Regions from separate parts of the Phyllobacterium sp. CCNWLW183 genome, predicted to be linked through region 2. Evidence: predicted binding sites of a transcription regulator. Region 2 holds the regulator's gene; each other region holds the start of a gene.
What was found. The regulator LexA, encoded in region 2, represses DNA repair genes until DNA is damaged. The targets are predictions, from matches to a motif close to TGTTCNNNNTGTGTTCNG.

Region 1: a site for LexA is predicted at 2,843-2,860, ahead of V9K95_RS10445 (PA0069 family radical SAM protein). Genes of this name have one in related genera too.
Region 3: a site for LexA is predicted at 2,984-3,001, ahead of V9K95_RS00465 (ImuA family protein). Genes of this name have one in related genera too.

Annotation. Positions count from the first base shown of each region.
Region 1 is NZ_JBBCBN010000004.1:16,192-26,525, forward strand. Features, by position in the region: gene V9K95_RS10435 (F0F1 ATP synthase subunit B) at 1-439, shown strand, start outside; gene V9K95_RS10440 (ribonuclease HII) at 839-1,498, opposite strand; gene V9K95_RS10445 (PA0069 family radical SAM protein) at 1,619-2,770, opposite strand; gene V9K95_RS10450 (glycosyltransferase family 2 protein) at 2,879-3,415, shown strand; gene moaB (molybdenum cofactor biosynthesis protein B) at 3,412-3,960, opposite strand; gene V9K95_RS10460 (4-(cytidine 5'-diphospho)-2-C-methyl-D-erythritol kinase) at 3,963-4,847, opposite strand; gene V9K95_RS10465 (hypothetical protein) at 4,853-5,038, opposite strand; gene V9K95_RS10470 (S49 family peptidase) at 5,122-5,979, opposite strand; gene V9K95_RS10475 (tRNA1(Val) (adenine(37)-N6)-methyltransferase) at 6,051-6,824, opposite strand; gene V9K95_RS10480 (putative signal transducing protein) at 6,828-7,049, opposite strand; gene V9K95_RS10485 (polyprenyl synthetase family protein) at 7,309-8,325, shown strand; gene V9K95_RS10490 (tetratricopeptide repeat protein) at 8,461-10,263, shown strand.
Region 2 is NZ_JBBCBN010000001.1:220,172-230,505, reverse strand. Features, by position in the region: gene V9K95_RS01165 (ComEC/Rec2 family competence protein) at 1-2,136, shown strand, start outside; gene lexA (transcriptional repressor LexA) at 2,244-2,960, opposite strand; gene V9K95_RS01155 (substrate-binding domain-containing protein) at 3,113-4,135, opposite strand; gene V9K95_RS01150 (ABC transporter substrate-binding protein) at 4,420-5,682, shown strand; gene V9K95_RS01145 (carbohydrate ABC transporter permease) at 5,795-6,742, shown strand; gene V9K95_RS01140 (carbohydrate ABC transporter permease) at 6,742-7,569, shown strand; gene V9K95_RS01135 (ABC transporter ATP-binding protein) at 7,597-8,604, shown strand; gene V9K95_RS01130 (ThuA domain-containing protein) at 8,643-9,425, shown strand; gene V9K95_RS01125 (Gfo/Idh/MocA family protein) at 9,511-10,334, shown strand, end outside.
Region 3 is NZ_JBBCBN010000001.1:88,504-98,837, reverse strand. Features, by position in the region: gene V9K95_RS00480 (class I SAM-dependent methyltransferase) at 70-840, opposite strand; gene V9K95_RS00475 (alpha/beta fold hydrolase) at 1,007-1,864, shown strand; gene V9K95_RS00470 (hypothetical protein) at 1,879-2,436, opposite strand; gene V9K95_RS00465 (ImuA family protein) at 3,017-3,802, shown strand; gene V9K95_RS00460 (Y-family DNA polymerase) at 3,705-5,258, shown strand; gene V9K95_RS00455 (error-prone DNA polymerase) at 5,255-8,503, shown strand; gene V9K95_RS00450 (alcohol dehydrogenase family protein) at 8,487-9,599, opposite strand; gene V9K95_RS00445 (aspartate aminotransferase family protein) at 9,608-10,334, opposite strand, start outside.

The DNA.
Region 1 (10,334 bases), on a different contig from region 2:
CCTGGCGCTTATCGTCTACTTGAAGGTTCCAGGTGTCGTTGGTAAATCCCTTGACGCCCGTGCAGACAAGATTCGCGACGAGCTTGAAGAAGCCCGCCGCCTGCGCGAAGAAGCGCAATCTCTGCTGGCTGAGTATCAGCGCAAGCGTAAGGAAGCCGAAAAGGAAGCTGGTGAGATCGTTGCCATAGCGCAGCGTGAAGCACATGGTCTCCTTGAGGAAGCCAAGAAGAAAACTGAGGATTATGTTGCCCGTCGCAACAAGCTTGCCGAGCAGAAAATCGCTCAGGCAGAGGTTGAGGCTGTCAACGAGGTTCGCGCTTCGGCTGTAGATATCGCAATTGCTGCTGCCAGCAAGATTTTGTCGGAAAAGGTGGATGCCAAAACATCTGCCGATCTCTTCAAAACATCGCTTTCGGAAGTCAAATCCCGGTTGAACTAAAAAGCAGATTATACAAACGAATTTTAGTAAAGCCGCCTTTGAGCGGCTTTTTTTGTGCGAAGCATAATGCTCGATATGCAAACCAAATTTCGTTACGATGAGCGAAATATCGAGAAAAAATCAGAATAATTCCCAAAAAACACGGATTTTTGCCGAAAAATTGCAAGTACAAATTGCAGTTTAGTTGCATGCGGTTGAACTAAGCGATCCCCGGCATGTAAAAACCCGATCTATATCGGGAATTGTGAGGGGATGGAGTTAGAGCATTTCTGCGGCTCTGGTGTGAGCGAAACGTGCTTTATCCATCGGGCTTCACCCTCGTCCTATGGATAAACATCGGCCTTGCTGAACCCCTCGACCTTGTCCGCGAATCCCTCCGGCAGGGAAACAGAGCTTGCTCTAGGCTTGCCGTTCTTTCAAAGGCGAGAAACTGAAGCGGTGCAAGCCGACGACAGGACCGTGTGCCTCCATCGCGTTGCGATGGATTTCAGTTCCGTAACCCGCATGGGATTCCAGTCCATAGAGAGGATAATATTTGCCAGTCTGGCTCATCATTCTGTCTCGCGTTACCTTGGCAAGTATGGATGCCGCGGCAATGGAAACGGAGCGTTGATCTCCTTTGATCATCGCCGTTGCAGGGCAGGGCAGCCCGGGAGCGACGTCCCGGCCATCAATCAGCGCATGGTGAGGAATAATCGCAAGACCGCGTGTCGCACGGCGCATGGCTTCAAGCGAAGCCTTCAGGATATTAGTCGCATCAATTGCTGGCGCCGAAATGCTGGAAATAGAGCAGGCTAAGGCGGTTTTGGTAATGATATCAAACAGTTCTTCACGGCGTTTTGCCGTCAGACGCTTTGAATCATCAAGACCATCAGGAATTTTCTTTGGATCAAGAATGACCGCAGCCGCAACGACTGGCCCTGCCAGAGGCCCTCTGCCTGCCTCGTCAATACCGGCCACAAACTGGACACCGGAGCGCATGAGCTTCTTTTCACTGGCAAAGTCGGGCTTGTCAGCGGGCAAGGAAAGCAGCAGAGAATCAGAACGTAATCGAGACATCTTGCGGCGACTCTCGCATCCGTCCTGATTCTCTGCAAGTCCCCGGGTAGCAGATGGGGCAAAGCTACCCAGGGTAACCATCAGGCGGGGATGGGGATCGCACCTGATGGAAGAGCGTGTCTAAAACAAGGATAACTGCTCGTTTCCGGGCGTTGGCTCGAACAGGTCGGTGCGCAGGCGTCTCTTGTTAATGTTGATTCCGAGCCGCTTTGCAGCAATTTCAAAACGCCGCCCGATCTGCCAGGCATAGGGGCCATCACCCCGCATGCGCTTGCCCCATTCGGCATCATAATCCTTGCCATCGCGCATGGAACGAACAAGCGAAAGCACGTGCCGGTAGCGATCGGGATAATTTCGAAGCAGCCACTCCTTGAAAAGCGGGCTGACCTCAAGCGGCAAACGAAGCAGAACATATCCAGCTTCCAGCGCACCCATGGCACGGGCACTATCGAGAATCCGTTCGATCTCATGATCGTTCAACCCGGGAATGACGGGAGCCACCATGACACCAACAGGCACGCCTGCATCGGAAAGACTGCGCAGGGCTTGCAGTCTGCGCGTAGGCGTTGAAGCCCGGGGCTCCATCGTGCGCGCCAGCTTTCCATCAAGGGTCGTCACTGAAAGACAAACCTTGGCGAGGCCCTTCTCAGCCATGCGCGCCAGAATGTCCTGATCCCGCATAACCAACGCGGATTTTGTAACGATTCCAACGGGATGTTGATGAGCCTCCAGAACCTGAAGAATATCGCGCATAATGCGCCATTTCTTCTCGATGGGCTGATAGGGATCGGTATTTGTGCCGATGGCGATTGTCTTTGCAGTATAACCTGGCTTGGACAATTCCCTGTCCAGCATCTTTGCTGCATCAGGCTTGGCAAAGAGTTTTGATTCAAAATCAAGTCCGGCGGACAATCCCATATAGCTATGTGTCGGGCGGGCAAAGCAATAGATGCAACCATGTTCGCAACCGCGATAAGGGTTGATTGACCTGTCGAAACTTATATCAGGCGAGTCATTGCGTGTGATGATTGTCCGGGGCTTTTCGAGTTGTACCTCAGTCTTGAATGGTGGTAGATCTTCAATTGTTTCCCAACCATCATCATAGACATGGCGGCTTTCCGCCTCGAAACGGCCAGTGGGATTCATACCCGCGCCCCGGCCGCGTCTGCGTTCGCTGTCTATGCGCAAACCAGCATCTTCAATCAATGCGTTGGCATGTTGTGCTCGGCCGCTTCCGAAAGCAACCTTATCCGCCTGCACTACAATGTTCATCTGCGTTCTCCCTGCCAGGGTGGTACCGATTCGGTGGCACCTTCGAGCGTGAATCTATTCCTATCAAATAATGAGAACAAATCAAGAACAATTTAGGTAAAAGGATGGATGGAAATTCTAGTCACATTGATATATTGGCTAGGTATGATTTCCGTCCTGATTGAAACCCATAATTCAGACGAATTGTTAGCCAGAACCCTTGCCGGGCTGGTCGGTGGAGCCGTCGAAGGGCTTCTCAGCGACGTGATTATTGTCGATTACGGATCGTCGGATCAGACCCACCGCGTGGCTGATGCCGCTGGCTGTATCTTTCTGCAGGACCAGACATTGATTGATGGGTTCCGGCGGGCACGCAGTGAATGGTTTTTGCTGGTGGAACCCGGAGCAAGATTGCTCGATGGATGGATTGAGCCGGTCGCTGTTCACGTCGAGCGCTCACAAGGCCCGGCCTGCTTCTCATGCTCCCATGTTCACCGTAAGCCGCTGTTTAACAGGCTATTTTCAAAACGCAGCCCCATTGCCGATGGCCTGTTGATCTCCAAGCGGCAGGCAATGGCCTTATTGAAGCCGGAAAAGAAGGCGGCTGATCTGGCCCGTGGTTTGGCGATGAAACGTTTACGCGCGGAAATCATTCCAGCAGCTTAGCTCTTACCACCGCGTTTCAAATGTTCATCGAGCCGAGGCATGATCTCGACAAAATTACAGGGCATGTGACGATAATCGAGCTGGTATTGCAGAATATTATCCCAGGCATCCTTGCATGCGCCGGGAGATCCCGGCAGCACAAAGACGAAAGTGGCGTTTAACACTCCACCCGTTGCTCGTGACTGAATCGTGGACGTGCCGATTTTGTCATAGGAAACCCTGTGAAAAATGGTAGAAAATCCGTCCATCCGCTTTTCGAATATGGGCTCGAGTGCTTCCGGTGTCACGTCGCGGCCAGTGAAACCCGTGCCTCCTGTGGTGATGATGACGTCAATCTCGTCATCCTTTGACCAGGAAATGACACGCTCACGAATTTTTGTAACATCGTCTGTCACAATGTCTCTGGCCGCCAATATATGGCCTGCCGCTGTGATGCGCTCGGCAAGCATTTTGCCCGATTTATCATCATCAAGTGAGCGTGTGTCTGACACCGTAAGGACAGCGATTTTGACCGAAACGAAAGCGCGTGATGAATTGTCGGCCAAGGTCAGTTTTCTCCTTCGCCGCTATCTGTCTTGACCACAAACCACAATGGATAGGCATTGCTTATCAGAGATGCGGCAGCAGATGCGGCCTCATCGGTGTCATAAATCGCAAAGCAGGTAGCGCCCGAACCTGACATCCGGGCCAGACGCGGCGATGTAGAATATAGCGCGTCCACGGTGTCGCCAATAATGGGGAGCAGTTCGACCGTGGCAGCATACAAATGATTGTCCGTCTGTTCAAGATAGGCGCAGACATCGTTCACGCTGCCGAACCTTGGCAAGTTGGGCAATCCCGGATTGTTTCGCTTTTTCAAGGCGCCAAAGACCTGTGGCGTCGACACGGCGGCGCCATTGTTGACCAAAACCATTGGCAGGCGCGGGATAGCTGTGACCGCCTCCAGTTCTTCGCCGATACCGCGAGCAATCAAGGGCCTTCCATGCAGGCACATGGGCAGGTCTGCGCCCATTGCCAACCCAATATTATTGAGATCGACAGGATCAATATTGATGTTCCAGAGCGAGACCAGCGCTTTCAAGGTTGAAGCAGCATCGCTTGAGCCACCGCCAACACCAGAGGCGATGGGCAAGTGTTTTTCCAGTTCGATTGAAACAGGACAAGCCCGGTCCGGAAATTCTGCACGCAGCCTGTCCCGGGCTTTTAAAACAAGATTGGAAGCGTCGGCAGGTAAGGAATGTCCATAAGGTCCTGTTATGCGAAATGAATCCGCGCTGCTGCGTGCGATGCTTATTCGGTCACCATAACCTGCAAAAACCACCAATGTATCCAGGAGATGATATCCATCGTCCCGTTGGCCGGTAATATGCAGTGCCAGATTGATCTTGGCAGGCGCAATCAGGCTGATCGCTTGATCAAGACTGTCGAGCATCTCGGTCAGTCTTTACGCAAGCGGTATTCACCAGTTTCCGGATCCTGAACCAAAGTGCCTTGAGAGCGGTTCTGGACTTCTTTTTCCGCTTCGCGAACACGCTTTGATACACGCTGGGCTTCGCGTTTGAACGAACGATAGCCGTAATAGGCGGCAATACCGATAAGCAGAAAAAAGATGAGTTGTGGCATCGTCCTAGACCCCGAAAATGACAGGCACCGATATTTTCGTAATCATAACACGGTGCGTCGCTCTTGCCAAAATACACACAAGGTTAAAGGCCAAAACGTGACCAAAGCGCCCGTTCTTCTGCAGCATTGACAATGCCTTCGGCAAAACCCGCCCCTATTCCACCAAATCCGATTTCAGCAGAAGGGAGTTTGCGACCAAACAATCCCCGTGGCGGGGCTATAAGTTTGAGTTTGGTCTTAGGGCCATATTGAGATTGCAAATGTGATCGCATATCGCCCAACCCGTCAATCAGGCCAAGTTCCAATCCGCGTATCCCTGTCCAGAACAGCCCTGTAAACAGGTCTGGATTGTCACTGAGCTTTTCACCGCGCCGTTCCTTTACCAGATTGATAAAGGTCTCGTGAATCTCTAATTGCAGCGCTTTGAGATGCTCAATATCCTGCTTGTTTTCCGGCTTGAACGGGTCGAGGGTTGACTTGTTCGAACCGGCGGTATGAACACGCCGCTCGACGCCAATTTTCTTGATCAATTCGGTAAAGCCAAAACTTGCCGAAACAACGCCGATCGAGCCGACGATGGATGAGGGGTCAGCGATGATCTCGTCGCCCGCAACTGCAATCATGTAACCGCCGGAGGCTGCGACATCCTCAACGAAAACATGAACCTTCTTGTTCTTTTCCGCCGCCAGATCACGAATACGCCGATAGATCAGTCGCGACTGAACAGGCGAGCCGCCGGGAGAATTGATCGAAATCGCAACGGCTGGAGCATCTTTATCGCTAAAGGCTTCTTCAAGCATGCCGGCTGTAGAACTGAGCGACAGGTCATTACGAAAGCGGCTGCTTCCCGCCATGATCGCACCATGCAAGCGTACCACTGGGATTTCGATATGGTCTGGGCGCCAACGGCGGGGCAATAACTTCCGGATAAATCGAGCCAAGCGGGTCTCCTTTACGTGCTCATCTCAAGACCATGTAAGCGGTGCAGAGAAAATCACAATGGTCCCAAAGTCTAAAACAGCGAAGCGACTCCGTTATTGATCGCTATTGCGCGCTCGGTGAAGTCATTGCCGGTTTCATGGTGCATCACCAAGGGAGGATGAAAGGTAAGCCCCGCGCGGCTGCCCTTTACACCTTTAATGATGATCCTGATCGCCGCCTCTTGAGGTCTGGGCTGGACAGGAACGATAATGAGCCCGCCAAAGCGCCTTTGCAAAGCTGTCAGCAGGTCAAGCATGGACGCTGGCCGCGCGATAATGGCGATTGATCCGCCGGGTTTGACGATGGAAGCGGCGGTTTTAATCCATTTTTCCAACATACCATCGGTCATGACATGAGCTTCCGCTTTCAAAGCATCCGGCGTTGCGCGGTCCTTTGCCTCGTTGAAAGGCGGATTCATGATGGCAAAATCGAAAAAGTTGTCGTGAATTCCGGCAGCCATGCGCGTTTTGCCAATAGCTGTTACATCAGCCTGAACAATATCGCACCGGCCTGAGAACAGGTGGTTCTCTGGTAAAGCCAGAGACAAGCGGGCGCACTGCGCCATGAGTTCGGATCGCTCGATAAGAGTTGCACTGGCTTTGCCGCAGCGGGAAAGAACCGCAAGACCAGCAGCCCCAGCCCCGGCACCCAGATCTGCGATACGACCGCTGAATTCATTGGGCACTACGCTCGCCAACACCATGGCATCTACGCCGGAGCGATGACCTTTGGCAGAGGGTTGAATGAGGCGGAAACGACCGCGATGGAAAGCGTCGATCGTATGAGGGATATCCAGAACAGACATGAACTAGCCGCGAAGCTCCTGCTCGATTCCCGCGTCTGTCAGCAACTGGCGCGCCTCTTTTTCAAATTCTGAATCGACCATCACGCGCCGGGCGAGAACACCAAGCGACCCTTCAAGTACGCTCATATTGGCATCAGCGATAAAATATTTGATCTGTGCATCTTTCAATAATGATTCGACGAATGAAATCAGAACAGGGTCGTTGAGGCGCATTATTTCGATCATCTGAACTACCGTTTCGAAAGGGATGGGGAGAAGGGCCACTGGCTTTATCACGAATTTGTGGCCTGTACCAATTCTGCGCGCCAATTCGCCGCTTGCGGGTTATAGGCAGTCAAAATAAGGTGTCGCCGCATTGCAGCGCCGCGCATCTTGCAAGATTTTATCGGGCGTAGTGATATTTTGATTTGGCTCGCAATCCTTTCTGAAGATCAAATCTGGTCCTCGGAATCAGGCGCAAGGCCAAGACAGTAGGAGTTTCATTTTGGGCGTTGTTGTCAGTCTTGAAGAGAAGAAAAGCAGTTCTGGGTCGGTTCAGCCCCTGGTCGATTTGACCAAGGCGGATATGGGGCGGGTCAATGAACTGATTTTGTCTAAAGCAGGATCTGATGTTGAAATGATCCCGGAAGTTGCCAATCACCTGATTTCTTCAGGTGGCAAGCGTTTGCGCCCAATGATCACACTGGCTGCCGCACGTATGTTCGGCTATGAGGGCGATGGCCATGTGAAGCTAGCGACCAGCGTTGAATTCATGCATACCGCTACGCTGCTTCACGACGACGTGGTGGATGAGAGCGATCTGCGCCGTGGAAAAAGTACTGCGCGAATGATCTGGGGCAATCAGGCAAGCGTTCTCGTTGGCGACTTCCTGCTTGGTCAAGCCTTTAAAATGATGGTGGAAGTTGGTTCGCTGGAAGCACTGGATGTGCTCGCTACCTCTGCATCGGTCATTGCTGAAGGCGAAGTGATGCAGCTTTCGGCGGCAAAAAACCTTGAAACGACTGAAGACGAATATCTTGCCGTCATCAAAGCGAAGACTGCGGCGCTCTTCTCTGCTGCTGCGGAAGTGGGGCCGATAATTGCCGCTGCGTCGAAGACCGATCGGCAGGCGCTACGTTCATATGGCCTCAATCTCGGACTTGCCTTTCAGCTTGTCGACGACGCGTTGGATTATGGTGGCAATGCCAAAGATCTAGGCAAGAATACCGGCGATGATTTCCGTGAGGGCAAGATCACGCTTCCAGTCGTCCTTACCTATCGTCGGGGCAGCTCGGAAGAGCGGCAATTCTGGAAGGAAGCGCTTGAAAACGGCGTTAATGACGACAAGGGCTTGGAAAAAGCCAAAGGCTTGATGACCCGCTATGGTGCATTGAGCGACACGATCCAGCGAGCAAGGCACTTTGGCGGAATAGCACGTGACGCGTTGGCTCCGCTGGACCACTCGCCGCAGAAGGATGCCTTGCTGGAGGTAATCGATTTCTGCATCAGCCGGGTAAATTGAAGCCCGTCAGATGAGGGGTGCAAGCTAACCCCGTGCTAGTCTTTAGGAAAACTTGAGCGAAAACCGTAAAAAGGCCATGGTTCCCTTGAGGATTCGCAGTATCGTTTCAAATTAGGCAGTAAAGAGGGATTTGTCATGCAGCGCAGTAAAATGCTCGGCTCGATTGTAGGAGCTACACTGGCTGCCATGATAGGCGGTGCGATCCCGGCAGCAGCGACCACGACACAGACGCCAGTCATAAATACCGGAAACCTGTCGGGCGCTTTTCTTTCAGCTCGGACTGCAGAGCGCGACAATGATTTTGATAGCGCCATAGCGTTTTATCGGCAGGCACTGACCTATGATCCCAAAAATACGGAGCTGCGTCAAAGCCTCCTGCTTGTTCTTTTGACGAACGGCCAGTTCAAGGAAGCATTGCCGCTGGCTGCCGAGTTGAAGGCTGTGCCTGAAATAGAGCGTTTCTCGCGTTTGGCGCTTGGAATTGATGCTCTCAACAAGAAACAATACCGCCAGGTCGAAACATTGATGATGCTGTCGCTCCAGTCTGATCTGGATCGTATGGTGACTGGACTGATTGCAGCTTTTGCCAAAGCCGGTGCCGGCAAGCCCAACGAGGCCTTGGCAATGATTGACAAGTTGAAGGGGCCGGAAGGATTCACGCTTTTCAAGGCCTATAGTTCGGCGCTGATTGCGGACATGGCGGGTCAGAAGAAAAAGGCGGCAGAGTTTTATCAAAGCGCCCTGGACAACAAGGCCAATATAGCTGCTGCTCCTGACACGTATGAACGCTTGGTCGAGGCATATGCTTCGTTCAAAATTCGCAATGGTGACAAGGCAGGCGCTGAAGCACTGGTCAAGGAAGCAATTGATGTTCTGTCGGGACGCATGGTTCTTGTCGAATTTGCCAAGCAGATAGCGAGCGCAAAAACGATCAAACCTCTGATTGAGACCCCGCAACAGGGAGCATCCGAGGTATTATATGTCGTTGCGACAGCAATTGATAATGGTGGGGCGGAAGCCTTCTCGAAATTATATCTGCAAATGTCCCTGCCACTTCGCCCGGACCATGATGCTACCCTTTATCAATTGGGTGATCTGAGTGCGAAGCTTGAACAGCCGGAGAAAGCAATCGAGTATTTTGGCAAAATTGCCAAGGATTCCGCCTATAGGCGCGATGCCGAAATGCAGCTTGCGATTAATCTCGCCGTTCTGAAACGAAATGACGAAGCTATCAAGCATCTTGGTGTTTTGCTTGAAAGCAATCCGGAAGACATGCGTACATATCTGGCTATTGGCAGCATTTACGCCCAGGATAAAAATTTCAAGCAGGCAGCTGAAACCTACGACAAGGCCGTTGCCGTTTTAAAGCAGCCTACCCGAAATGACTGGACGATCTTCTATCAGCGTGGAATTTCCTATGAGCGCCTGAAGGAATGGGACAAGGCGGAGCCGAATTTCCTGAAAGCGCTGGAACTCTACCCCGATCAGCCACAGGTCCTGAACTATCTTGGATATTCGTGGATTGATATGAATATCAAGCTCGAACAGGGGCTGGATTTGATCAAGAAAGCCGTAGCAGCAAGGCCACAGGACGGCTATATCGTCGATTCATTGGGCTGGGCCTATTATCGTTTGGGCCGTTACGATGAAGCCGTCACTCAGCTTGAGCAGGCAGTAAAACTGCGCGCCGAAGATGCTACAATCAATGATCACCTTGGTGATGCTTACTGGCGTGCGGGCCGCAAGCTTGAGGCGACTTTCCAATGGGCGCATGCGCGCGATTCCAAGCCTGAGCCTGAAGATCTGGTCAAGATCGAGGAAAAGCTGAAAAACGGACTTCCAGAAGAAAAGAATCCCGGTGTGGCAAAGAACGGCGTTCAGGTACCTGAGCCACCAACGCCGCCAGCTCCGGCTCCAGCACCCGACAAGAAGGGCTGATTTCTTCGTTCCACTTGACCGGTCTGTATGCACGTCTTAGAGCATGATCCCGAAAAGTCGCATGACTTTAC
Region 2 (10,334 bases):
CCGATGATCCTGGGAATCACGCTGCTTGTCGTATTTTATCTGCTGGCACACAACAGACCTTCGATAAGGATGGTCTGTCTCGGCTTCATGGCAATCACGGCGGGCATGGTTTGCGCAAAGCTGGAAACCAACAGAGCAGCGACGCCTATGCTTGGGTCTGAAGTGACGACCCGGGTGACGGGGCGTATTTCAGCATTGGCAAAGGATGCAAACGGAGGATGGCGGGTGATCCTTGACGTCATAGGCACCGAACGTCCTTCATTGCGTTATGGACCGGAGCGTATTGCGGTTTCTGCACGTCATTTGCCGCGAGATTTGAGCATTGGCGATGGACTCAAAGCACTGGTCCATCTGCGTCCGCAATCGGGCCCGGTTCGGCCAGCCAATTATGATTTTGCCTTTAACAATTATTATCGCGGCATTGGAGCCAACGGCTTTTTGCTGGGCCTGCCTCAAAAAGCCGATGTCGCGCCAAAGGCCGGAATAGCAGCAGCGGCATTCCTGACAATTAGCAATATTCGCCAGCAACTCACCCATCGCATATTGAAAAGCATTAAAGGGGAGCCGGGCGATATTGCGACATCGCTGGTGACAGGGCAGCGCGACGGCATAAGCGAGGAGACCAACAATGCCATGCGCCGCAGCGGCTTGTCACATATTTTGTCCATATCCGGCTTCCATATGGCATTGGTGGCTGCAATCAGCATAGGTTCGCTGCGCGCTGTATTCGCATTCTTTCCAAGTGCATCGGCCCGCTATCCCGTCAAGAAACTCGCGGCTGTCATCGCCCTGTTTGGCTCGGCATTCTATCTTCTGCTTTCAGGCGCCGACGTTGCCGCACAACGCAGCTTTGTGATGCTGGCAGTCATGTTGCTTGCAATGACCGTTGATCGCGCGGCGATATCGATGCGTAATCTCGCAATTGCCGCCTCAATTACAATTGCGGTTTCACCACATGAAATTCTCGGACCAAGTTTCCAGATGTCCTATTCAGCAACTGCTGCCCTTATAGCTTTCTATGGCTGGTGGTCACGCTACCATTTGAGACGAGGCCTACGGAAACAGACAAGTGCCAAGGCCGGCATATGGCTGTTTCCATCAAAAGCAACGGCCTATATTGGCGGCATTGCCATGACCTCGCTGGTTGCTGGCGGAGCCAGCTCGATCTTTGCTGCCTATCATTTCAATAATACCGCTCCTTTTGGCCTTGTCGGAAATGCCTTGGCGCTACCAATTGTCTCAATTCTCGTGATGCCCTTCGCAGTGCTTGGCCTGCTCGCCATGCCTTTTGACCTCGATTGGCTTCCGTTTAAAATCATGGGATGGGGCATCGAGATTGTTATCGCCATAGCAAAAGCCGTGGCGTCGCATTCACCAAGTGGAAATCTTGGGCTGATGTCCGAAACTTCGCTTATTCTTATGGCGATAGGGCTTTTGCTTCTTCTATTTCTTTCAACGTGGTTGCGCCTGCTTGCCTTGCCATTGGTAGCATTGGCAATTGGTTTGACGGGACGGGCATCCTATCCTGCGATTATGGTCTCAGAAGACGGAAAACTGGTCGCGTTAAGAACGGACGACGACCATCTGGCGATCAATAAACAAGCAGGCAGCGCCTTCAGCCTCGATAATTGGCAGTTGGGGTATAGGGCCGGGCAGATTATTAAGCCGGCAATGAAAGGCGATGTTGCAAGCGGCGTTCAGTTCGAATGTAACAATAAGCTTTGCACTGCCCGGGAGCCGGGAGGATTAATCGTTGCCTATACCGATGATGCAACAAGAACAGCAGATGCATGCCTAGAAGGGGATATCATCATTTTGGCTTTTGCCGCGAGGGCTGCAAATTGTCCAAATGCTGGAAAATTGTTGCTTTCATCGCAAATGCTGGCGCTCAAAGGCGCTGCGGAGATCAGGTTTGATGCTCCACAATCTGACTCTGTCGAAGCCGATTCCACACCAGTTGGCACCGATTTGGCAAAACAAGAGCTTTCTCAACGCCTGAATTCGGTTGATATAAAATATGCGATTGGCACGCCCAACCGCCCTTGGAATAATTACCGCATCTATTCCCGCGCCGCGCGCAATCTTGAAGAGCGGCAACTATCCAAGAAACCACCGGATACAGGCAAGAAAATGTAGTTCGGCGTTTATGGTAGTCCTAAACATTTTTCGCTAGCTGCCATTCTGTGGCTGTTCGAATGGAGCCTACGAACAAAAGCACACCGTCCAGCGAAGCGTAAACGCCATCAATATCTGCGTATCAGACCGACCAGCTTGCCCTGTACCTGAACGCGGTCCGGTCCAAAGATGCGGGTTTCATAGGCGGGGTTTGCTGCTTCGAGAGCAATGGATGCACCTTTTCGGCGAAAACGCTTCAACGTTGCTTCTTCATCATCCACGAGTGCCACAACGATTTCACCGGGGCTCGCGGTATCTCCGCGCTTGATAACAACAGTGTCGCCGTCAAAAATACCCGCTTCGATCATGGAGTCACCTTTGACCTCAAGCGCATAATGCTCACCGCTGCCGATCATATCGGGCGGGAGATTGAGCATGTGAGTCTGGTTTTGAATTGCAGCGATCGGCACACCGGCAGCGATACGTCCCATAACAGGAATGCTGATCATGTTGGCAGCAACAATATCGGCAGTGCTTGCTTGCGGGCGAGGCGGCGCAACATTTCGTCCCAAACTGCCTTCAATAACGCTCGGAGAAAATTTGCGTTGCGCGTTCAGACCCGGCGCAATCGAGTCGGGCAGGCGAAGCACTTCCAGCGCCCGTGCCCTATTTGCTAGCCGACGAATAAATCCTCGCTCCTCCAGTGCGGTAATCAGGCGATGAATGCCGGATTTGGATGCGAGATCAAGTGCGTCCTTCATTTCATCAAAAGAAGGGGGAATGCCCGTTTCCTTCAACCGTTCATGTATGAAGAGCAGAAGTTCATGTTGTTTGCGCGTCAGCATAGGGGCGATCCTTAAGTGTGGAATCGGAAAAACAAAACCAGAACAAACACTATATGTTCCAGTTGTGTTCCACAAGGATTAATATCTGGTATAAACCAGCCCTATATGCCCAATTACTCTGAAAATCAGATGGAATGACGCAAAATATGGGCCTATCCGCCTATCGGAGGACCGCTCGACTGGCGTACTGTGAGTTCCACGGGCCATAATTCATGAATATTGTCCACGGGTTCGCCATCAAGGACGCGCACGAGCATTTCAGCGATTCTCGTGGCGGCGGAGCGCATTGATGATCGTGTGGTGGTCATGGATGGAACCATGTTGCTGGCATTGAGATATGGAAAGACATCGTCATGGGTGATGAGCGATACTTGTTTGCCCAACTGATAACCCTTGTTGCGAACTGCACGTGACACGCCCAAAGCGGTCATCATTGATCCTGCAATGATTGCTGTCGGTTGCGGAGTGCATGAAAGCAGCCGTTGCGTTTCACGAAAGCCGATTTCATCAGAGAAGTAGTCGTGTACGATGAAGCGCGGGTCGATTTCGACGCCGCGTTCGCTTAGCGCTTGGCGATATCCGAGCTCGCGATGCTCAGAGAACGTAAACCCTCTTAACCCGTCAATCATGGCTATATGCCGATGTCCAAGGTCGAGGAGGTGGCTTGCGGCCTGATAGAATGCGCCCTGATTGTCGATATCCAGCCAGGCATGGGGCCTGTCTATGTTCGTACGGCCATGCAGAACAAAAGGAAAGTTTGCATCGATCAGCATGGATACGCGCTCATCGACCAAAACAGGCCCGGAGACGATGATCGCATCAACCCGTTTGCTCGAAATCAGGCGCTTATAAACCGAAATCTCGTCATTATCGACAATGGGACTGAGCAGAAAATCAATCTCGTCCCGGGAAAGGCGCTCCGCCAAACCGGCAAGAAATTCCGCGGTATGAGGCCCAAATCGCTGGCTGGAATCTGCGGGGATAACCAGACCGATAGCACCGACACGGCCCATGGCAAGCCGCCGGGCATTTGCATTCGCACTATAGCCAAATTTCAATGCCGCTTTATTGACGCGCTCGCGCGTAGCCTCATTCACTTCCGGATAACCGTTCAGCGCGCGGCTAACGGTCGTCTGGGAGAGGTTGAGCTTTTCAGCGAGTTCTTTCAGCTTCATGCCGGACGGTCCAAAACTGTATTCCTATCTGCGTCGTTAGATGTCTTTGCCTTCGTAATATAATCATACTTCAAAGCGCTTTAAATGATCTGCACAATTTTATTTGCCTGATTAATGGCGTTCATAAACTATTTATTGACATTCGTTTTGCGTTTTGACACCTTTTATCCAAAGCGCTTTGGATAGGTTAATTTCACTATCTGATGTGCTTGAGGAGGATCGTCAATTGGGGATTGAGTGCCGTCCGGCATGGGTTGATCCATCAAATATTTCTGGGAGGATTTATGAAAAAGAGTTCAGTTTTGGCGGGCATCCTGCTTACAGCGCTGTTGTCTTCAGGTGCCTATGCAGCCAATCTTTCTATTGTTTACAGCTCGACCGGCAATGAAAATGCCGAATTGCGCAAGCAGCTTGACCGCTTTGAAAAAGAAACAGGCAACAAGGTTTCCATTGTGGCGATGCCATCAAGCAGTTCTGACAATTTCGGTCAGTATCGCCTTTGGCTTGCAGCCGGAAACTCGGATATCGATGTCTATAAGACCGATGTGGTTTGGGCGCCTCAGCTATCAGAGCAATTTCTCGATCTGACCGAAGCGGCAAAAGGCGTGGTCGACCAGCATTTCCCGTCGATCATTGAAAGCCAGACAGTGGACGGCAAATTGGTTGCCCTGCCATTATACACAGATGCGCCAGCACTTTATTATCGCAAGGATCTGCTCGAAAAGTACAAGAAGCCGGTTCCCAAGACATGGGATGAGATGGCTGCGACCGCCAAGGAAGTGCAGGATGGCGAGCGCCAAGCCGGAAACAAGGGAATGTTCGGATTTGTGTTTCAGGGAAATGCCTATGAGGGTTTAACCTGTAATGCATTGGAATGGATAAAATCATCCGGCGGCGGCCAGATTGTTGAGGCTGACGGTACGATCTCGGTCAATAATCCGGAGGCGGTTGCTGCGATTGATCGTGCCAAAGGCTGGATAGACACCATATCGCCAAAGGGTGCGCTGGCCTATAAGGAAGAAGAGTCCCGCGGGGTCTGGCAGACAGGCAATTCCGTCTTCATGAGGAATTGGCCTTACGCTTATTCATTGAGCCAAGGCGCTGACAGCGCCGTCAAAGGTAAGTTCGATGTTGCGCCGCTGCCCGTGGGAAAAGAGGGCGAGAAATCTGCCGCAACGCTGGGCGGTTGGAATGTGGCTGTTTCAAAATATTCCAAATCACCGGATGAGGCCATAAAGCTTGCTTTGTTCCTGGCAGATGAAAAGCAGCAAAAGGAAATGGCAATCAATATTTCTCATTTGCCGACCATCAAATCGCTCTACGATGACAAGGATATCGCTGCGGCGCAGCCTTTGATCCCATTGTGGAAGCCGGTTTTTGAAACGGCTGTTCCACGACCGTCTGCTCCGACAAAGGTCAAGTATAACGAAGTCTCCTCAATGTTCTGGAGTGCTGTTCACGACACATTGTCCGGAAATGGCACGGCCGCTGAAAACATTGAAGTACTTGAAGCCAAGATCGCCGAGCTTCAGGGAGGTAGCTGGTAGTTTTCTGCCAGCATAAGGGCACGGTGCGAGCGGTTGGAAGCCTCCTGACAATCCGCTCGCACCGACTGCCTGAGTTCACATCCCGATGTTTTTCCTGGGCAGGAATTCAAACATGACCTCAACAGCATTGCGATCAGATCTGTTACGCCAGCGATCCCGCTCGGCTCAGCTTTTCCTCATACCGATGATCATTGCTTTGGCAATCGTGGCTGGCTGGCCATTGATCCGAACCATCTATTTTTCCTTCACCGATGCTTCGCTCACAAATATGGGGGAAGCTAAATGGGTGGGATTCAAGAACTATCTTTCATGGGTCCAGCTGAAAAGTGGGCGCACGCTTTATTCCGGCCTGCTCGTCGATCCAGCATGGTGGAATGCAGTCTGGAACACAGTACGCTTTGCTGTCATTTCGGTGGCGCTTGAAGCCTTTTTCGGAATGATTATCGCCCTCGTGCTGAACGCCGAATTCAAGGGCAGGGGCATTGTCCGCGCAGCAATTCTTATCCCTTGGGCGATACCGACTATCGTCTCTGCCCGCATGTGGGGCTGGATGCTGAACGATCAGTTCGGCATTCTCAATGACCTTTTCATGCGCCTTGGCTTTATCGACAATCCAATTGCATGGACCGCAAGTTCCGATACGGCAATGATCGCCGTGTTGATCGTGGATGTATGGAAGACCACACCTTTTATGGCGCTTCTGATCCTTGCAGGTCTGCAAATGGTTCCGAACGATGTTTACGAGGCTGCAAAGATTGACGGCGTCCATCCTGTAAAGCAGTTCTTCCGTATAACGCTTCCTCTCGTCAAACCGGCGCTGATGGTCGCAATCATCTTCCGGCTGCTTGATGCCATGCGTATTTTTGACCTGATTTATGTCCTGACGCCAAACAGTGCTCAGACGAAAACCATGTCGGTGCTGGCCCGCGAAAATCTCATTGAATTCGACAAGTTTGCCTATGGCTCGGCGCAATCGACGCTGCTTTTCGTCGTTATTGCTCTCATGACCATTGTCGCAATCTGGGTCGGCCGAGTTCGGCTGGATGGAGGAGATCGCTGATGCCCGTAGCTATCAAGAATACAGCATTTTATGCGCTTGTGGTGCTCATTGTCCTGTTTGCGGTGTTCCCATTTTACTACGCGATCATCACGAGCTTCAAAACGGGCAGTGCGCTTTTCACGATTGAATATTGGCCGACGTCATTTTCCCTGGCCAATTATGTCAGTGTTATCGAAGCGGGCAGCTTTCCCCGCAATCTTCTGAATTCGCTTATTGTCTCCGGCCTCGTTGTAGCCTTGTCGCTGCTTATGGCGGTTACGGCAGCCTTCGCTCTGGCGCGTGTGCGGTTTCGCGGCCGCTCACTCCTCTTGCTGACAATTCTTTCGGTTTCCATGTTTCCGCAGATTGCAGTGCTGGCGGGGCTGTTCGAGGTTATCCGTTTCCTCGGGCTTTATAATACATTGTGGGGCCTGATCTTCTCGTACACGATCTTCACATTGCCTTTTACCGTGTGGGTGCTCACTACATTCATGCGCGATCTGCCAATTGAAATCGAGGAGGCGGCTATTGTTGATGGTGCCACGCCTTGGGTGATCATCACCAAAGTATTCCTGCCGCTCATGTGGCCAGCGCTGGTAACAACAGGCCTTCTGGCATTCATCGCTGCATGGAATGAGTTTCTGTTTGCCTTGACGTTTACATCGTCCACGGAAACGCGAACGGTTCCCGTCATCATTGCACTTCTATCCGGCGCCAGCGCTCACGAGGTACCGTGGGGTCTGATCATGGCTGCGTCCGTCATCGTGACGGTACCGCTGGTGGTTCTAGTGCTTATTTTCCAACGCAAGATCATTTCCGGTCTCACCGCCGGCGGCGTCAAAGGCTAGAGCCTTGCGCTCAGGGGAGTTTCAAAAATGACAGTTATTCGTTTGAACAATGTACGCAAATCCTTCGGTACCTTTGATGTGATCAAGGGCGTGGATCTCGAAATCAATCCTTGCGAGTTCATGGTTTTCGTGGGGCCGTCCGGCTGCGGAAAATCGACGCTCCTTCGCTTGATCGCAGGGCTTGAAGACATCACCTCCGGCACGCTGGCTTTCGACGAGAAGGTTGTAAACAGCCTCACTCCATCGCAGCGCGGCATCGCCATGGTGTTCCAATCCTATGCGCTTTATCCGCATATGACTGTTTACGACAACATGGCTTTCGGGCTGAAGCTGGCAAAGGGTGGCGCGGACGAAATCAAGCGCCGGGTGAACGAGGCGGCGGAAATGCTGCAAATCACCGATTACCTCGACAGATTGCCCAAACAACTCTCAGGAGGGCAAAGGCAGCGCGTCGCCATTGGCCGGGCGATCGTGCGAGATCCGAAAGTATTTCTCTTCGATGAGCCGCTTTCGAACCTCGATGCCGCATTGCGGGTGCAAACGCGTCTTGAAATCGCCAAGCTCCACGCGAAAATGCATGAGACGACGATGATCTACGTCACGCATGATCAGGTGGAAGCCATGACGTTGGCTGATCGCATCTGTGTATTGCGTGATGGCAATGTGGAGCAGGTCGGTACGCCGATGGAGCTATATGAGAAACCGCAATCGACTTTCGTTGCTGGATTTATAGGATCTCCAAAGATGAACTTCCTGACGGAAAAATTCGCCGATGCCTATAAGGCACACACGCTTGGGATACGTCCGGAGCATCTTGAAGTTCGGGAAAAGGCTGGCACTTGGGCTGGAAAGCTCATCCATTCTGAAAATCTCGGTTCTGAAAGTTATCTTTATATCGATATCGGCGCAAAGGAACCGCTTGTCGTTCGTCAGGACGGGAAGCCAAGCCGGCAGCCGGGGGATCTTCTCCATGTTTCGCCCATCAACGACAATGTTCACCGCTTCGACCAATCGGGCTACCCGGCCCGGGCATGAAGCAAAAGCAGCACACAGCATAAAGTAAGGAAATCATCATGCCGATTCGTACGCTCGTCTGGGGTGAAAACGTTCACGAGCATATCAACAAGACCGTTGCCGACATATATCCGGAAGGTATGCACAATCAGATAGCCAAATTGATTGGCAAGGATGCCAATATCAGTGTGAAGACCACGACGTTGCAGGAACCCGAACATGGCTTGACCGACAAGGCACTTGAAGAGACGGACGTTCTGGTCTGGTGGGGCCATCGCGCTCACGGCGATGTTGCCGATGAAATCGTCGAGCGTGTTGCAAAGCGTGTTTGGGAGGGAATGGGCCTTATTGTTCTTCACTCCGGGCACTTTTCCAAGATTTTCAAGCGTCTGATGGGATCACCTTGCGCCCTGAACTGGCGTGAGGCAGGGGAACGCGAGCGTCTTTGGGTGGTCAATCCAGGACATCCGATTGCCAAGGGGTTGCCAGCCTATTTCGAGCTCGAGAATGAGGAAATGTATGGCGAACCGTTTTCAGTTCCAGAACCTCTGGAAACAGTTTTCGTGTCATGGTTTCAGGGTGGCGAAGTTTTCCGCTCGGGACTGACCTATCGCAAGGGCGCGGGTAACGTTTTCTACTTCCGTCCTGGTCATGAAACCTATCCTACCTATCATGATGAGACAGTGGGCCTGGTCTTAAGAAATGCCGTCAATTGGGCATATAATTCCAATCGGTTCCCGCACATTACGGATGCTCCGAATGTGCCTGTAGAGAAGGCTCTGGAGCCTATCAAGGCTCGGGGTGGAAGTTTGCACGAGGCTGGCGAAGAAGGCTTCCGCTAGACCTCCAAGTACGATTAGAGATGATGAATATCGATCGCGGCGCTTGCACTCGGGGAGTGCAGCGCGCGTTTAAAGGACCGCAAGCATGCGTTTATTGATCCTAGGAACCGGCAGCATGGCCAATGCCCATGCAAAGAATTTCTCTGAAATTGAGGGGGTGACACTTGCGGGTGCTGTCGACGTGAACATCAATAGTGTCGAAGCGTTCCGCGAAAAATACAATATTGAGCGGGCCTTCACATCGCTCGATGACGCGCTTGCATGGGGTGATTTTGATTCGGTTGCCAATATCACGCCCGACAACATTCACTATGCAACCACTATGCAATGCCTAAGGGCTGGCAAGCATGTTTTCTGTGAAAAGCCTCTGGCCGTGAACCATCAGGACGCGATGGAGATGGCTCAGACGGCGGAAGCGGCACATCTGGTCGGTATGGTCAACTTGACCTATCGCAATGTCGCGCAGTTGCAGGCTGCTCGTAAACTCGTGACCAGCGGTCAGATCGGGCAGGTCAAGCATGTCGAAGCTTCATATCTGCAAAGCTGGCTTGTTGCGAAAATGTGGGGCGAATGGCGCACTGAAAGTCGTTGGCTTTGGCGGCTGTCGAAAAAGCACGGCTCAAATGGAACTCTGGGTGATGTTGGTGTCCATATTCTGGACTTTGTGGTTTATGCCACTGACACAGAAATTGACGAAATATTTTGCCGGTTGAAAGCCTTCGACAAGGCTGACGGCAACAGGATCGGCGAATATGATCTTGATGCGAATGACAGCTTTACCATGACAGTCAGCTTCACAAACGGAGCGCTGGGCGTTGTGCATTCAAGCCGTTGGGCAACGGGCCATGTCAATGAATTGAGGCTGCGGGTCTATGGCGACAAGGGATCGCTGGAAATCCAGCATCGGCA
Region 3 (10,334 bases), 130 kb from region 2:
ACGCCACTTTTAATCAGTAGGTCCGGGGTTCGAACCCCCGCGCGCTCACCATCATTCCCGCAAAATATCCTATTCTCTTCGAGCGGTAATTATCCAGGCGCGGGAGTCAAAGAGCACCCCGTCAGTGGTCATATGAGCCTCAAGCAGGTTGCGCAGCCGTTGCAAGGCAGGTTCGGGTGCTTCATTCGTTTGAGCAAGCATATCCTTTATAGAGAAGATTTCCATGAGAGCGTCAAACGCGCTGTCGACAGATGCTCCGTAGAATACCGGTTCCCGCACGTCGATAAAATCGACGGATACAAATCCTGCGGTATTGAGAAGCTTTTTGGCGGTACCAGGTTCACCAAGGGAAAACGCCTTCCGGGTTTCCGGTGAGGCCATCGTGGTCGGAGCTACGGTTCGCCGAATGGCGCCAGACCATTCATTTTTATCCTGGTTCTGCCATACCATCCATGCCAGTCGCGCATCGGGACGCATGGCGCTGGCAATATTTGCAAACGCGGCAGCCGGATCAGAGAAGAACATAGCGCCAAACCGGCTGATGCAAAGATCGAATCTGGCTTGGGGAAATACGTGGCTTTGGGCGTCGCCCTGCTCAAATGAAACATTTTTGAGTCCAGAATCATTTGCCCGTTGCCTGGCAACTTCCAGCATATCGCTTGACGTATCCACACCAATCGCCTTGCCATTGACAGCAAGGCTGGCGGCATCGCGCGTGGTTTGTCCTGCCCCGCAACCCACATCAAGCACATGGTCACTCACTCCAACGCTGGCAGCGGCAATCAAGTGTTTGGTGTGACGTTTTAATTCTGCGTCATAGAAATCTGCACGATCCAACATTTGAACCTCTTCTGGTTTCTGCTGTCATTGCCGGCGGTTGCTTCTTTGGCAAGACTGGTTGCATTATAGGATCAGTTATGTAAGTTCACAACCAATGTAGTTGCTGTTCGTTTGAGACGAGGCTCGAGGCATTGACACCTCAGATGCTGTGCAGGGGGATGACGAAATGAATGAACGGATCATCATTGCTGACAATGTTGAGATCGCCACGCAGGCTTTTGGAGATCCAACCCATGAGCCTGTTCTGCTTATCATGGGCGCCATGGCTTCCATGTTGTGGTGGCCGGAGGGGTTTTGCAAGCAACTCGCCGCCCAAAAACGCTACGTCATTCGTTATGATAATCGGGATACCGGCCTTTCGACCGCTTATGAGCCGGGAAACCCTGATTATACAATGGACGACATGGCTCAGGATGCATTTCGCGTGCTCGACGCCTACAATATCAAAACCGCACATCTGGTCGGTATGTCGCTGGGTGGTATGATCGCGCAAATGGCCACTTTCGCCCATCCTGAACGCGTAAAAACGCTGACCTTGATCTCAACCACGCCCATCGGCGTTGATACCTCCAACCTTCCGCAGACGAGTAGTGCCTATATGGAGCACGCAGCGACAGGCGAGAGTGTTGATTGGACCGATAGCGCTCAGGTCATAGATTTTATTGTTAAAGATACGCAGATGATTGCAGGTACACGGCATCCCTATAATGAGATGCAGGCCCGTAAACTCGTAGAGCATGATGTGAAGCGTGCTAAAAACTTCGCCAGCGCTACCAATCATTTCATGTTGAAAGGTGGTGACAGCTGGGACAACAAGCGCGACGAATTAGCTAAACCTCTTCTCGTTGTCCACGGCACAGCGGACCCGATTTTTCCGATCGAGCATGGCGAATTGCTGGCACAAAGCGTTCCAGGTGCAGAACTTCTCCGTGTTCCAGGTGGCGGCCATGAAATTCACCTTGAGGATTGGGATGACATTATTCGCGCTATCGGCGCTCACACAGGGCTTAACTGCCGCGCCTAACTTTTCTGGCGGACTTAGTTTTCTTGTTCCGTTGGGCCAAGAAGCCTGTCTCTTTCGCTTATAAAAGTATCAAGCGCCTGATGACCCTTGACTGTCCAGAAAGCGGCTTCCGGCTCGTAATCATATCCCATGAGTTTGGGGGGAATATCCACAGTGGAAAAATTCTGAATCGTTTTGCTTGCAAAGTCGCAGACGTAAAACGGTAGAATCTGGTCGATATGATATTTGGGTTTCTTCCCCAAGCTAACTGCTATCGAAACGGCAATTGCATTTGCCAATCGCATTGAACCTGGCGAATTATTTAAAAGAACGGCAGATGCAAGAATTTTGCGCCACGGATGTTTTTCATTCCTTCTAAATATGAATGCTCCGCTTTGATGGTCGAAATCAGATGGAATTATTGGCCAGGGAGACCGATTCATCACGGCGTCGACATCAATCATAAGAAGGCGTTCGACACCAGCTTCCAGAATTAAAGGCGCTAGCAGGAAGCGTGCGGCGGTATAATAGATTTCACGGCGTGGCAGCCCCTCTGCCAGTGCGCATGGATCAATAGAATAGGTCAGCCTCACGTGCTTGAGAGTCTTGGAAAGGGTAGCCGCTTCCTCGATGACCTTGCCGGAAGGTTGAAGAAGCAGAAGATGGAATGCCTCAGGCTGACCTAGACGTTCGATGGATTTGATCAGCCCCAGAGCGAAATTGTAGAAATAGCGATCATCGCATGCTGCCAGGAGAACATTACCTGAATTTGGCAAATTTCCCTTTATACTTTCACGAAACAGCTCTGTTTCTCGGGCTCTGACCTGTGGCAGCTTTAACGCCTGCCGAGCATTCCGCTTCAACATCCAGCGAAATAATAGTGAATGTCTCTTTTCCGATTTAGGTATGGGAGCGGTGGATTTGGCAGACATGCGATCATTTCTATAACTTTGAGCGTAGTTTCACCTCAATCTATAACACAACCATTATCGCGAAGAAGGGCTTCAGAGCCAGATCAGAAATCCTTCCCATGAGTCTCAACAGCGAAAGGCTGGATGACTCTGAAATCTGCAATTGATGATCTGATTCTAACCATTCGCATCGGGAAGCGCTTGACACTGGATACCTTAAATTTGATAATGGAACATATCATGAACAAACGGGGGTTCTATAGTGGCGATCGTCGATCTAACGGCGTTAAGACGCGATATTGCGTCTTTAAATGAGCAAGGCACGCAAGGTGTGTCTGGCTCTGCCTTTGATCTTGGCTGCCGGGCTGTAGACGGCGTATTTCGGGGTGGCCTTCAGCGAGGCGCTCTGCATGAGGTTTTTGCGAAGGAAAGTGGGGACGCAGGAGCCGCAACAGGTTTTGTTATTGCCCTCGCCTTGCGCGCATCAGCCAACCTAAGCCCCATTCTTTGGATTGAAGAAGATTTTACAGGCAATGAACATGGCTTTCCCTATGCTCCTGGCCTGCATTATTTGGGTCTCGACCCGGAGCGGGTGATTTTCGTTCGGTGCTCCTCGCCTCATAATGTTTTAAAGGCTGCAGCAGACAGCCTTGGCATTCGCGGTATGGGAGCAGTTATTATTGCGCCGTGGGGCCATCCCAAATGTCTGGATTTGACTGCCTCGCGAAAATTACTGCTTAGCGCACAACAGGCAGAAGTGCCCGCCTTTCTCCTGAGGCTGGGAGCTGTTCCGGGTGAAAATGCTGCCGTCACACGGTGGTTAATTCGTGCTGCAACCTCACAATCCCCTGGTGCAAACGCGCCGGGCAACCCTGTTTTTCAAGTCCAACTCATTCGCAACAGGCAGGGCAACACAGGCCAATGGCTATTACAATGGGAGAGTGAAAATCATGTTTTCCAACGGATCGAGCCGGTTTTTGGCTCTGTGGTTTCCACATCTTCCTACGGATCGTCTCAAACGCGAAAATTCGCAGCGCGACCGTTCTGATCAGTATCTCATTGTTGTTGACAAGATTGCCAATACTTTACGGCTGGTAGCGGTTGATCAGAGAGCTGCAAAAGCAGGTCTATACAAAAGCATGACTTTGGCTGATGCACGTGCGCAGTTTGAAAAGCTGGATATCGCATTTGCCTCACCTCGTCAGGATTCCGCATTTTTGGAGCGTCTGGCAGATTGGTGTGATCGATACACGCCTCTGGTCGCTTTTGACGATCCGGATGGTCTTATCCTCGATATTACAGGCTGTGTTCATCTTTTTGGGGATGAGCACACTATGCTCAAGGATATTCACAATCGTCTCAATCAACAGGGCGTGGCGGTAAAATCAGCCATCGCAAGCAATGCAGCCTCTGCCCGTGCCTTTGCACGCTATTCATCCGGCGGTGTCATCGGCGATGATGAAGAAAAGAGACTATATAAACTGCACCTTGCCTGTCTTGAGGTAGAAGCAGCACATCTTGCTGGTCTGAAGCGCGCAGGTCTGCTGCATGTTGGCGAAGTCGAGGTTCTGCCCCGTGCTGCCCTTGCTGCCCGTTTCGGAAAAGAGCTGATCAATCGCCTGGACAGTATTTTTGGCAGGCAAGACCAGCCAATTTCTCCGCGCCGTATTGTGCCTGTCTGTATGGTTGAGCGACGCATGGCCGAACCTTTGGTTGTTATGGATTCCGTCGAGCTTTTACTTCAATCCCTTGGCGATGAACTTTTCAGGCAATTGCAAACCCGTGTTCAAGGTGCGCGTGAAATCGAAGCGAGCTTTTTTCGTGTTGATGGAAATGTGCGACGGATTCGTATTGAATCCGGAAGGCCGCTTGTAGAGACAAAAACATTACTGCGATTGCTTAAAGAGAGGCTATCAAGCTTGGCAGAACCTCTGGATGCAGGCTATGGCTTTGATATTGTTCGGCTCTCTGCTATTCGAACAGAACAAACACATGCGCTGCAGAAAAGTCTCGACAATACGCGGCAAGAGACAGAAGCATTTGATGCGCTCATCGATAGACTTTCTATAAGATTGGGCAGTTCGCGTGTGTTGCGACCTGTTGCTATTGATACGCACATTCCTGAACGTGCTGTCATGCTTGAAGCTGCAGCCGGGAATAGATCGGATCAATCAGTTCAGTGGTCACCAGAACATTACCCTGGAAATCCTCCCGAAAGACCAATCAGACTGTTTAATCCACCCGAACGCATTGAAACGACATCGGGAATTCCTGACGGTGCACCGGCGCGCTTTACGTGGCGCCGCGTACAGCACACGATTGTTTTAGCTGAAGGACCCGAGCGTATTGCACCAGAATGGTGGCGCGAGCATGCGGGTGCTCTCACACGCGACTATTACCGGGTTGAAGACAATCAGGGAAAGCGTTTTTGGGTATTCCGCGAAGGTCTGTATGAGCGAGGCGATCCCACCCCCCGATGGTATTTGCATGGGATTTTTGCCTGATGGATTATACTGAGCTTGCCGTCACCAGCAATTTTTCCTTCCTCAAGGGGGCGTCGCAACCCCAGGAACTGGTTCTGGCTGCAACTCTTCTGGGGCTTAAAGGCATTGGTATTGCCGATTGCAATACACTTGCTGGCGTGGTGCGAGCCCATAGCGCCAGAAAAGAAATCAAAAAAGAACAAGGTCTTTCAATAGACCTCTATATTGGTTGTCGGCTAAGTTTCACTGACGGCACGCCTGACCTTGTTGTTTATCCGCGAGATCGCCCTGCTTACGGTCATCTCTGCCAGATTTTGAGTGTGGGAAAGCACCGTGCCAAGACCAAAGGGGAATGCCATCTGCTTTTCGAAGACTTTCTGTTCAAGGCAGATAATTTTCAGATAGCTGTAATGCCTCCCGAAAATCCCGATGAAAGCTTCACGGACTTCCTAAAAAAACTGGCTTTTGCGGCGGCGGATTGCGTTTGGCTTGGTCTGGTAATGCCGCGCAAAGGAGCCGACAGGCGTCACGGTGAAAAACTGGTTCGAATTGCAGCCGATGCAAACATTCCATTTTTGGCAGTTAATGATGTGCTTTATCACACTCCTGCCCGGCGGCCACTTCAGGATGTGCTGACCTGTATCCGTGAGCATGTTACGATAGAGACAGCTGGCCGCAAACTGGAAAAGAATGCAGAGCGGCATCTGAAATCGCCAACCGATATGCTGTATCTCTTTCGGTTTTTTCCGGAAGCACTTGAAGAGACGCAGCGCTTTGTGAAGCCGATCAGTTTTTCTCTTGATGATTTACGCTATCAATATCCTGATGAACCTGTTCCACCCGGCAAAACACCCCAGCAACATCTGATCGATGAAACATGGATCGGCGCCAATAAACGCTATCCGGATGGCATTCCCAAAAATGTGTCTACGATCCTGGAAAAAGAACTGACCCTGATCGGGGAGTTGGAATATGCGCCCTACTTCCTGACTGTTTATGACATTGTTACCTATGCCCGCTCACAAAATATCCTTTGTCAGGGGCGCGGTTCCTCGGCCAATTCTGCTGTCTGTTATTGTCTGGGCATTACGGCCGTTGATCCCGCCACAAGCAACCTGCTTTTTGACCGGTTTCTTTCGAAAGAACGTAAAGAACCGCCCGATATTGATGTGGATTTCGAGCATGAGCGCCGCGAAGAAGTCATGCAATGGATTTTCGAGCGATATGGGCGCGACCATGCTGCTATCATTGCAACCGTCATCAGTTATCGGCCGCGCAGTGCAATCCGTGATGTTGGGAAAGCACTGGGCCTGACAGAAGATGTCACTGCCGCTTTGGCCAATATGGTTTGGGGTAGTTGGGGATCGGTCGTTGAAAAGCAGGAAATAAAGCAGGCTGGACTTGATCCTGATAATGTCATGATCCGCCGCACCATAAGGCTTGCCAAGGAACTGCTTGGTTTCCCACGTCATCTTTCCCAACATGTTGGTGGTTTCGTCCTCACGCAGGAACGTCTTGATTTGACCGTTCCGATAGGGCCCGCCGCCATGAAAGACCGTACTTTCATCGAATGGAACAAGGATGATATTGACGAACTCAATATCATGAAAGTCGATGTTCTTTCGCTTGGCATGCTCACTTGTATCCGCAAGGCCTTTGATCTCATTCATCTACACGGTGGTAAACGCTATGGACTTGCGGACATCCCATTGGATGATGACGACGTCTACAACATGCTCTGCAAGGCAGATTCCCTTGGGGTCTTCCAAGTGGAAAGCCGTGCACAGATGAATATGCTGCCGCGCCTTCGTCCGAGGAAATTTTACGATCTGGTTATTGAAGTCGCCATAGTAAGACCGGGACCCATTCAGGGTGACATGGTTCATCCCTATTTGAAGCGGCGCAACAATCCTGATTCTGTTGTTTATCCTTCACCCTCGCCTGATCACGGACATAAAGACGAATTGAAAGAGGTTCTTGTCCGGACGCTTGGAGTTCCTCTCTTTCAGGAGCAGGCGATGAGTATTGCCATCGTCGCAGCAGGTTTTACCGGCGATGAAGCCAATCAATTGCGCCGCGCCATGGCAACTTTCCGGCATGTGGGAACTATTCACAAACTGGAAAACAAGATGGTGGAAGGCATGGTTCGCCGAGGCTATGAAAGGGATTTCGCTCAAAACTGCTTCAACCAGATCAAAGGATTTGGTGAGTATGGTTTTCCTGAAAGCCATGCTGCGAGTTTTGCCATCCTGGTCTATATTTCATCTTGGATTAAGTATCATTATCCCGCTGCTTTCGCTGCGGCATTGTTGAACTCACAGCCTATGGGTTTTTATCCGCCAGACCAGATTATTCGCGATGCGCGCAAGCATGATGTCGAAGTACGTCCTGTAGATATTAATTTCAGTCATTGGGACAACACATTGGAATCAAAGGAAAATGGTGTTTTATGCACAAGACTCGGTTTTCGTCAGGTCGACGGTTTTTCAAAGCCTTGGGCCGACTTGATCTGTGAGAGAAGAAAGCAAGCCTATACCGATATTGAACAGGTAAGGCGTCTGACGAAACTTGAAAGACGGGCTTTTGTCTTGCTTGCTGATGGAGATGCATTTCGTTCGCTAGGTATCGACCGGCGAGAGGCACTTTGGGCCGTGCGCCGCTTCCCTGACAACACGACGTTGCCCCTATTTCATGCGGCTGAAACAAATGAGTTGGCTACGGAAGCCAAAACGGTTCTTCCTCAAATGAAACTCTCTGAGCACGTCATTGCCGATTACGAATCGACAAGGCTTTCGCTCAAAGGGCATCCGATGCAGTTTTTGCGAGAAATGTTTGCGTCAGAAGGCGTTTCCACATGCCAATTTGCAAATAGTCTGGCGAATAATAAGCGCGTCAAACTGGCTGGAGTGGTGACTGTTCGGCAAAGGCCTGGAACTGCAAAAGGCGTAGTCTTTATGACTATTGAAGATGAAACAGGCATCTCCAACATTGTCATCTGGCAAAAGCTCCTCAACATTTATCGTAAGGAAGTGATGGGATCTCGGCTGATCCAGATCGAAGGAATAGTTCAAAGCGCCGATAATGTCGTGCACATCGTTGCCAGAAAGCTTATCGATCGGACTGGCGACCTTTATCGTCTCTCTGAGCAGCGGGCCATTTTGCCCGTATCACGCAGTGACGAAGTCAACCATTCTGTCCAGGGAGACGCGCGGGCGCGTCATCCCAGAAATGTTCGCATAATGCCGAAATCTAGGGATTTCCATTAATTCGGATATTGTCGAATTTGGCATCCGGCACGACAATCAGTTTCCCGACAAAGGATTTGGCCATGAAATCCGTTTGTGCGCGGTGAAACTCAGAAAGCGGATAGACGCCGCCAACAAGCGGCCGGATCTTGCCTTCTTCGATATAGCGCACGATCCGGCGGAAATCTCCCCGCGTGCCCTGCGATGAGCCATGCAAAGCCAGTTGTTTAAGATACATGGTGCGAAGATCGAGCTGCACAACAGGTCCAGCAATTGCTCCGGCTGTGGTGTAACGACCCTCAGCTCTGAGAATGCGCAGCAAATCGTTGAATATTGAACCGCCAACAAGATCGGCTACGACGTCAATTGGCTCTCCGCCGGTCGCATCATTCACCGCTGCCACAAGGTCATTGGTGCCCCGTGTGATCACTGCTTCAGCGCCAATGTCGAGCAATGCCTGTTCTTTGCCCGCTCCCACAAGCGCATAGGGAATTGCACCCCGTGCCCTTGCAAGTTGAACAATACCGGAGCCCACGCCACCTGATGCGCCAGTAACAAGCACTCGCTCTCCTGCCCGCAATCCGGCACGTTCCAGCATCTGTTCGCCGGTTAAATATGCACAGCAGAAGGTGGCAAGTTCGATATCACTCAAATCCGTGTTGACGTAATGGGCATTTTCAACCGGCACGGTTACATATTCGGCATAACCGCCATCGCGTCCATGACCAATATAATCGATATCGGCAAGACTATCATCATCGCGATTATAGATGGAAAAATCGACCATTACGCGTTGCCCGATACGCGCCTTGTCGACGCCCTCGCCAACAGCAACAATCGTCCCGACTATGTCAGTCCCCTGAACGCGCGGAAATCTTAATGTCGGCTCTTGTCGGCGCCAGGTTGAAACGGCGCCAGCATCTTCCTCGGTGCCGTAGGCGCCTTCCCGCACCCAGACATCCGTATTGTTCATACCGCAGGCGGTTATTTCGATAAGAACCTCGCCCGGCGCAGGTGTAGGAACCGGCGTGTTCTCATTGTAAATCAGCTTGTCGAGCCCGCCATGGCCAATGAGTTGTATAGCGGCCATGGTCTGCGGAATGTTTTGCTCTTTCATGGTGAACCTCAGAGCGTTTTTGCAATCGACTCGACCGCTTTGGCCGCGGCATTGACAACCGTATCAGCCTCGTCCCGGGTCAAACATAATGGTGGTGCAAAGCCCAGAATATCGCCTTGTGGCATGGCCCGCCCAAGCACGCCAAGTTCAGCCAGAGCTGCCGCAATGCGTGGTCCGACTTTCAATGCAGGGTCAAAGAAACTCCTATCGTCTTTGTCAGCAACAAATTCTACGGCGGCGAGCATCCCGTCACCGCGCACTTCACCGACGATGGCATTCTCTGCCAAGGCTTCAGTCAACTGCTTGCGGAAATAAGCACCGGTTTCACCGGCATTTGCCACAAGATCGAGCTTGTCGATAAGTTCGAGATTGGCGATACCAGCCGCGGTGCAGATCGGATGTGCTGAATAGGTCCAACCATGCCCGATTGCACCAAGCATATCGGATCCCTTGACCAGTACCTGCCAAACCTTGTCTGAAACGATGACGCCCGAGAGCGGTGCATATGCTGAGGTGAGCCCCTTCGCGATGGTGATCAGATCGGGCTTAATGCCATAATGATCCGATCCGAACATTGTACCCAAACGGCCAAATCCGGTAACCACTTCATCAGCTACGAGTAAAATGTCGTATTTGTTGAGTACAGCCTGAATTTTTTCCCAGTAACCTGCTGGCGGCGGGACAATGCCGCCTGTACCAAGAATTGGCTCACCGATGAAGGCTGCGACTGTTTCC